2 regions of the Spectribacter acetivorans genome follow, and region 2 is predicted to be linked to the other one. Evidence: riboswitches for the same ligand, from Rfam matches in the RefSeq annotation. Region 2 holds a riboswitch; the other holds the start of a gene.
The links. Region 2 has a riboswitch for S-adenosylmethionine ahead of metK (methionine adenosyltransferase). Riboswitches for the same ligand answer to the same signal wherever they lie in the genome.
Positions count from the first base shown of each region.

Region 1 (4,217 bases), on a different contig from region 2:
GCGGGTCGTTCTATACCGTGGGCGAGGTCATGACGCTGTTGGAGGATAGCCCGTGGAAGATGTGACCAAACTGCGCCTGCTGGGCGCGGCCGTGCTGCTGGCCATTGGGGTGCTGATTCCGGCGACGCTGGTCTGGCTGGCCCAGCCCGACGGCCCGGGCGAGGGTGAAGAGGTGCGGGTGTTCGAGATCCGCCCGTCAGGCGAAGCCGTACCGGTGGACGAGGATGAGACGGCTTCGGCGACAGGCACTTCGTCCGGAACGGAACAGACGGACACGCCGCCGGCGCAGGTGTCGCAGCCCGCGCCTGCCCGGGACCAGTCTGGCGAGACAGAGCCACCGGCATCGCAACCGAAGCAGGAAACGCCCGACGCACCCGAGCCCGAGCCGCAACCGGCACCCGAGCCGGAACCCGAGCCAGATCCGGAACCCGAGCCCGAGCCCGAGCCCGAAAGCGAGCCCGCCGAGGCGCCTCCGGCCGCAACCAGCTTGCGTCGCGAGCAGACACCCGCGGGAGACTGGGTTGTCCAGGTCGGCAGCTTCGGCGACGAGGCCAATGCGCGCAGCCTGGCGGCGGAACTGAATCCCGACTTTCCGGCGTTCTATCAGCCGGCCGCGGTGGGTGAGCGTACGTTCTACCGGGTGCGGGTCGGTCCGTTTGGCAGTGAGGCCGAGGCCGAGCACGCCGCGGTCAAGCTGCGCGGGGCGGGACACCAGCCGCAGGTACAGTCGGCCGAATAGGCCGGCTGTGTCTCCGGTCTGGTAACATCCGCGTCATGACGCCCTCGCAGCGGTAGCCGCCGGTGATCTGGATCGACTACGCGATTCTGGCCGTGATCGCCGTTTCGGCCATGGTCGGGTTCTTCCGTGGCTTCTTTCGCGAGGCGATTGGTCTGGCCACGTGGATCGTGGCCTTCTGGCTGGCATTCCGCTTTGCCACGCCGGCCGCCGGCATGCTTGAAGGCTGGATCTCCGTGGGTTCCGCGCGTCTGGCCGTGGCCTTCGGGGTGCTGTTCATCGCCGTGCTCATTATCGGGGCGGTATTCAATCACCTGATGGCCGGGCTGGTCGACCGAACCGGGTTTGCCGGCACCGATCGCGGCCTGGGCGGTCTGTTCGGGGTGCTGCGCGGGGCTGCGTTGCTGGTGTTGCTGGTGCTCATTGCCGGGCTCACGCCGGTGCCCCGGGACGACTGGTGGGATCAGTCGCTGTTCGTCGGGCATCTGGAGCGGGGCGCCGTCTGGCTTCGGGACTGGCTGCCGGAAGAACTGGCCTCGGAAATCCGCTTCGATCCGACGGTGCCTACCGACGAGTCGGTCCCAACCAACGACACGGGAGACAACGCCTAACCATGTGTGGAATTGCCGGAATGGTCGCCCAGGGGCCGGTCAATCAGGACATCTACGATGCACTGACCGTCCTGCAGCACCGCGGGCAGGATGCCGCCGGCATCATTACCACCCAGGACGGCCGTCTGCATCTGCGCAAGGACAATGGGCTGGTGCGGGATGTCTTCCGTACCGAGCACATGGTGCGCCTGCAGGGTAATGCCGGGGTCGGCCATGTGCGCTATCCCACGGCGGGGGTGGAATCCTCGGCCGAGGCCCAGCCGTTCTACGTGAACACCCCCTACGGCATCTGCCTGTCGCACAATGGCAACCTCACCAATGCCGGCGAGCTGAGCGAGGCCCTGTTCCGCGCCGACCGTCGCCATCTGAATACCGATTCCGACAGCGAGATCCTGCTCAACGCGTTCGCCCACGAACTGATGCTTCGCGGCGGGCTGACGCTCAACGAGAACGATGTATTCGAGTCGGTGGCGGCCCTGCACCGTCGCTGCCGCGGCGCCTACGCGGCAGTGGCCATGATCACCGGCTACGGGCTGGTGGCCTTCCGTGACCCGAACGGCATCCGGCCGGTGGTCTACGGCAAGCGTACCGGGCTGACGGGCACCGATTACATGGTGGCCTCGGAAAGCGTGGCGCTGGATGCGCTAGGGTTCGAACTGATCGGCGATATCCAGCCGGGCGAGGCGGTGGTGATTACCCTCGACGGCCAGCTCCACGTGCGCCAGTGCGCCGAAAAGCCGGTGGTGTCGCCCTGCATCTTCGAATATGTCTACCTGGCCCGGCCGGATTCGGTGATCGACAACGTGTACGTGTACAAGTCGCGGTTGCGCATGGGCACCTATCTGGCCGACAAGATAAGGCGGGAATGGGCGGACCACGATATCGATGTGGTGATCCCGATCCCCTCGACCTCCCGTACCGCCGCGGTGGAACTGGCGGCCCAGCTGGACGTGAAGTACCGCGAGGGCTTCATCAAGAATCGCTACATCGGGCGTACCTTCATCATGCCGGGGCAGCAGCAGCGCAAGAAATCCGTGCGCCAGAAGCTCAACCCCATCGACCTGGAGTTCGCCGGCAAGAACGTGCTGCTGGTGGACGACTCCATCGTACGCGGCACCACCTCGCAGCAGATCATCCAGATGGCCCGCGAAGCGGGCGCCAACAAGGTTTACTTCGCCTCCGCCGCGCCCCCGGTGCGCTATCCCAACGTCTACGGCATCGATATGCCCTCGGCCAGTGAACTGGTGGCGCATGGCTACGACGAGGACGAAATCTGCCGCATCATCGGCGCCGACCGTCTGATCTACCAGGACATGGACGACCTGCGCCGGGCGGTGCAGAAGGGCAATCCGCATATCCAGCGGTTCGAGGATTCGGTATTCACCGGCGATTACGTCACCGCCGATATCAACGATGACTACCTGTCGCAACTGGAGCTGTTCCGCTCCGATTCGGCCAAGGAGCAGCGCCGCAGCGCCCCGGGCGCGGTGATCGAACTGCATAACGCGCGCTGAACCCGATCCGCATCAACTTGACCCGGCTGCCGGGGCAGGGCTAGTCTTTACTAGCGAAGTGCGCCGATTTGTGACCAGCTTGCGGGCGCGTAATAAATACTGCTAAATCGGGCATGACCCGCTTCGCACGCGGGTTTTTTTGTGCCCGCAGACAATGTCTTATCGTGTTGTAACGGGTGATCGAAATGAATGAGAACGACCAACCCACCTGGGGCACCGCCACCCGCGGCGTGCGGGCCGGCCATAGTCGCACGCCCGAAGGTGAGCACAGCGAACCCATCTTCGCCACGTCCAGTTTCGTGTTCGATTCGGCCGACCAGGCTGCCGCACGGTTCGCCGGCGACGAGCCGGGCAACATCTACTCGCGCTTCACCAATCCCACCGTCCGCGCCTTCGGTGAACGGCTGGCGGCGATGGAAGGTGGCGAGTGCTGCGTGGCCACGTCGTCAGGCATGTCCGCGATCCTGTCCACCTGCCTCGGACTGCTGGAGCAAGGCGATCACATCGTGGCCGCCAACACCCTGTTCGGCTCCACCATCAGCCTGTTCAACAACTACCTGGGCAAGCTGGGCATCCGCACCAGTTACGTGGCTACCACGGATGTCGACGCCTGGCGCGAGGCGGTCACGCCCGACACGCGGATGCTGTTCGTGGAGACCCCGTCGAATCCGCTCACCGAGGTGGTGGATATCGCCGCGCTGGCCCAGATCGCCCGTGAGCACGACTGCTGGCTGGTGGTAGACAACTGCTTCTGCACCCCGGCGCTGCAGAAACCGTTCGATTTCGGCGCCGATATCGTCATTCATTCCGCCACCAAGTTCCTGGACGGCCAGGGCCGGGCGCTGGGCGGCGCGGTGATCGGGGACGCCGAGACCGTGGGCGAGAAGGTGTTCGGCTTCCTGCGCACGGCCGGGCCGGCGATGAGCCCGTTCAATGCCTGGATTTTCCACAAGGCGCTGGAAACCCTGGAAGTGCGCATGCGTGCCCACAGCGAGAACGCCCAGACGCTGGCGACCTGGCTGGAGGCGCAACCGGGCGTCACACGGGTGCATTACCCCGGGCTGGCGTCGCATCCCCAGCACGAGCTGGCGAGCCGTCAGCAGACCGGCTTCGGGGGCATTCTGGCATTCGAGGTGGCCGGCGGCCGTGCCGGGGCCTGGCGGGTGATCAACGGCACCCGCATGCTGTCGATCACGGCCAATCTGGGCGATACCCGGACCACCATCGTGCACCCGGCCAGTACTACCCATTCGCGGATTTCCGCCGAGGAACGCGCTCGCGCCGGCATCGGCGATGGGCTGGTGCGGATTTCGGCCGGTCTGGAAAACGTCGAGGACATCATCGCCGATCTCGAAC
Region 1 covers NZ_JAVRHY010000001.1:113,325-117,541, forward strand. Annotated here, with positions in the region: gene folC (bifunctional tetrahydrofolate synthase/dihydrofolate synthase) at 1-65, shown strand, start outside; gene RM531_RS00540 (SPOR domain-containing protein) at 53-739, shown strand; gene RM531_RS00545 (CvpA family protein) at 802-1,347, shown strand; gene purF (amidophosphoribosyltransferase) at 1,350-2,861, shown strand; SAM riboswitch at 2,912-2,988, shown strand; gene RM531_RS00555 (O-succinylhomoserine sulfhydrylase) at 3,047-4,217, shown strand, end outside.
Region 1: it holds a riboswitch for S-adenosylmethionine, as region 2 does, so the genes downstream of both, RM531_RS00555 (O-succinylhomoserine sulfhydrylase) here and metK (methionine adenosyltransferase) in region 2, are expected to answer to the same signal.

Region 2 (4,217 bases):
CCATTAGTCGATGGGATGGAGTCGCTACACTGGCTCGGGGCCCGACAGCCGCGATGGCGACGACTCTTGCCGCGTCAGGATCTGTCACGCCGTCGGAAGGGTGGCTCAGGATGGCCGTAAACTGCCAGAGATTCGATGGAATACTAGTTCGTCACCGCTAACACGTGGCTTTCGGCCTTCGAACCGGACGTCATTCCAGCTCAAGTTCCGTTCCCAAGCGTTTTTTATAGCTCGGGTCCCGATAAATCGTCTCACCATCTCTGCTTTCTATACGCCCCGTAGGACGGTAACCGCCATCCCGCACCCGACGCGTGCCGCCGGCATCAGGCGCACTGATCTCGCCCACGGGCTGGTAATTGGAATCCCGGACGGTGTAGCTGCCGTCATCCCGCCGGTCGAGGCGATACTTCACCCGATACTGGTTATCGCGAATGACGTAGTCGTCGCCCCGCTGCTGGATATCACCCTGCCGCTGGTAGCTACTGTCACGGATAGTCCCGGTATCGCGGTCGCCGTACTGGAATTCCGAGAGGGTCCGCATGCGGGGCTCACCGGTCGCAACGCAGCCGCTCAGGAGCACGCCCGCGACTAGCAATGACAGGAGCTGCAATGCGGGTTCTTTCAATCGGTTGATCTGGCTCATGGCATCCGCTCCCGAGACGTCGAGACTAGCCGCTTGGCAATTTTCGCGTCAGGCTGCCCGGTAGACACCGCTCACCCTGAGACGTTTGCTGCGCGCTGTCCATTGTCGGCAGATCAATCCGACAAGGCGTGTCGAGACAGCCCAGGAAACGTCACGGAGAGATCAGATATGGCCACCTCCCTGCCGGAAACATTCGCCTGGTTTGAGTCGCAGCCGCTCAAGGATCGGGAGCGCACGAGAATTTGCCAGTGCGGCACCGAGCAGGTCATTCGTCGGTCGAGAGACCGCAGTCGCATGCGGGCGGTCATGCTCAGCCTGGTGTTCGTCGATCAGTTCGTGCATCAGCATTACGGCAGCCTCCATCCCCGGTTCCGCGAGTGCTACCCCACCCCGCAGCTGGCAGACCACGCCTTCCACGGTCACACTTCGCCCAGCTGGCTGGTTTATTCGCGCTACGAATACGATCCGAAGCCGGACTGGTCGCTGATTGCTGCCACCCTCCGCGATTGCCTGGATGACGCCAGAGCCTGGCTCGAGGCCGAGTCCGGCGAGCCCAAGCCGGACTTCTGGGTGCTCGTGCGATACGAAATCAAGCGCGAGTTCGAGTGGCAGCACCTGGATGATCTGATGGCGGTGTTGCCCTGAACACGGGCCCGTCCAATCTCGGCGACGCATTTGCAGGGCCTCGGTAGCGCTGCTAGTCTTCACTTTGCGCCGATTTGAGCTCAGATTGCGGGCGCGTAACAAATGCCGCTAAAGCGACCTGAAAAGGCCCGCTTTGGCGTATTCGCTGAGCGGGTTTTTTATTGTCCGGATGCCGGGCAGCCGCCGATTTAAGTACCAACTTGCGGGCGGGATACAAGTACGGCTAAAGCGGCGGTATCCGGTTCACTCCCCGACCGACACCTGCCGGTGTTTCTGTTCGGGGACGAGGAATCGGATCATGACGCAGCGCTATCTCTTCACCTCCGAGTCGGTCTCCGACGGCCACCCCGACAAGCTGGCCGACCGCATCTCGGATACCGTACTCGACCGCTGTCTGACGCTGGACGCCCACGCGCGGGTCGCCTGCGAGACCCTGCTGGCCGACAACCTCGTGGTGGTGGCCGGGGAGTTCGGCTTTCGCGACGACCGGCACTTCGAGCAGCTGCGCGGCGAGCTGGACGGGCTGGTCCGTGGCGTCCTGCGCGAGACCGGCTACGACGACAGCTTTCCCGGCATCGACCCCGACCGCTGCGAGGTGCTCCTGCGGGTGCACGGCCAGTCGGTGGAGATCGCCGGGGCCGTCGTTCACGAGGATGGCGAACTCGGGGCCGGCGATCAGGGCCTGATGTTCGGATACGCCTGTGACGAGACACCGGAGCTGATGCCACTGGCCATCCGCCTGGCACACCGGATCATGCAGCAGCACAAGCGGCTACGCGGGGACGGCACCCTGCCCTGGCTGCGGCCGGACGCCAAGGCCCAGGTCACGCTCGGCTATGAGGACGGACGCCCGGCGACTATTGAAACCGTAGTGGTCTCCACCCAGACCGATGGCACCCTGGATGAGATCGAGCTCCATAACCAGGTCATGCAACAGGTCGTGGCGCCGATCATGCCCAAGGCCCTGATGCGGCCCCATTCCCAGTGCCTGGTCAATCCCGGCGGGCGATTCGAGGCCGGCGGCCCCCATGCCGACGCCGGGCTGACCGGGCGCAAGATCATCGTGGACACCTACGGCGGCAGCTGTCCGCACGGTGGTGGCGCTTTTTCGGGGAAGGACCCGACCAAGGTCGATCGGTCAGCGGCCTATGCGGCGCGATGGGTCGCCAAGACGGTGGTGGCCGCGGAGCTGGCGTCGAAGGCCACCGTGCAGCTGGCCTATGCGATCGGCCGGGCAGCGCCGGTGTCGGTGCGTGTGGATACCCATGGCACCGCCAGTGTTGATGAAGCCGACATCGAAAAGGCCGTCCATCGGGTCTTCGATCTGTCACCGGCGGGTATCATCCGGGACCTCGAGCTGACGCGACCCATCTATGCGGCAACCGCAGCCTTCGGTCACTTCGGGCGGGAGCTGCCGGAATTTACGTGGGAATCGACAGCCCGGGTCGATGCGCTGCGGGCGGAACTCGGGCTCGGACCCGGCGCGCCGGAAAAGCAGCGGCAGCTGTCCCGCTTCATGAAGGAATTGCATGGCGCCGGGCAGGTCAGCGACGAGATGCGCGCCTGGTGGGCGAATCGCTACTGATGTTGACCGGTGGCGGTCGCGCCCATCACGGCAGCGGCCGTGTGCCGGGACAGGTCGATGGCGGGAAGGCCCGCCTCGGCCATCGCCCGGCCGAGCTTTTCGACGAGATCGGGATTGTGCTCGCTCGGCGACGGGGGTTCCCGCAGGATCCAGCAGACGGCGGGGATGCTGGGGCCGTCGAAGAGTTCGGCGATGACGGCTTCCGGTCCGTAAACATCCAGGCCAGAGTCCCGGTAAAGCTCGTGGATTTCAGCATGGGTAAGCGAATAGACCACGCCGTACGCCTGCCCCCCGGGTTGCCTCAGGATCGTCGAGCGTGCACCGATGCAGAGACGGTGATCCCGGACGACCGCCCGTCTTGGATTTCGTGGTGCCACACCACGGTGCCGCAGCATTTCCGCGCTCATGTATAGGCCGTAGAAAAATATATCGACCGCTCGAGAAGCTCGGCAATCACTCACGCAACACATACTCGCAAAATGAAAGAAAATACTCTGAAGCCCTTGGCATGATTATCCTCCTGGCCTTGCTTCCTGGTGCTTGGCTCGGTGATTTTCTCGTCAGCCGCAACCTGCCCCCCGACGATGATTGGGCGAACAAGGGCTTTGCGTTAACGACCCTCTGCCTGTTCGTTCTGAACTGGTATCTGTTTCGGGTCATCGCAGACATGCATCCATCTATCCGGACATTTTTTACCGAAAATTTCGCCGGCTCATGCGCAACGTTTTTCTCGTTCGGTTTTCTATTCGTACTGGAAGCGAACGCCTCCACTCGCCTCCCGGTCCCCGGCTGGCTGTACTTCGCGCTGTCGATAATTCTCAGCTTGATTGCTTGCATGGTGTTTTTTCATCTAGCGCTATTTATTCAGCGGTGCGGCCACAGGCCGCGAGCGGTGTAGGCCCGCCAAGGCTGGAACGGACTGCAATTGATTGTTAGATTCTTCTTCATCAAAAGAGCATATTTATCAAATAACCGAGCCCATATACAAGACTTACTATAATAAGATCTTGTACATAGAAAAACGAATACATTTTGGCAACACCGGAAATCCCGTTTCTACGCCTTGAATCTCTAATAAGGTTAAACCTGACGGGGTTGAATGACTTCAGTATGCACACAATAGCTGCTAGTGGCAGAACAAAGTAGAAAGGAGATTCTGTGAAGCCAATGTAAGCAGCCAATATATAGAGAATATATCGACTGAAAGAAATCATCTCTATAGCTAGCAAGTACGGGTTTATAGGGGTATCTAGCTTATCTGCGCCGGTCATTTTGTCCACTTCTGTTTGGGGCGCAAATAAACCAATTTTTAAGGCTGGCCACGTCACAAGCACCAAAAGCGGG
Region 2 covers NZ_JAVRHY010000025.1:1,182-5,398, forward strand. Annotated here, with positions in the region: gene RM531_RS15660 (hypothetical protein) at 191-643, opposite strand; gene RM531_RS15665 (hypothetical protein) at 812-1,288, shown strand; SAM riboswitch at 1,345-1,421, shown strand; gene metK (methionine adenosyltransferase) at 1,587-2,873, shown strand; gene RM531_RS15675 (hypothetical protein) at 2,867-3,148, opposite strand; gene RM531_RS15680 (hypothetical protein) at 3,382-3,771, shown strand.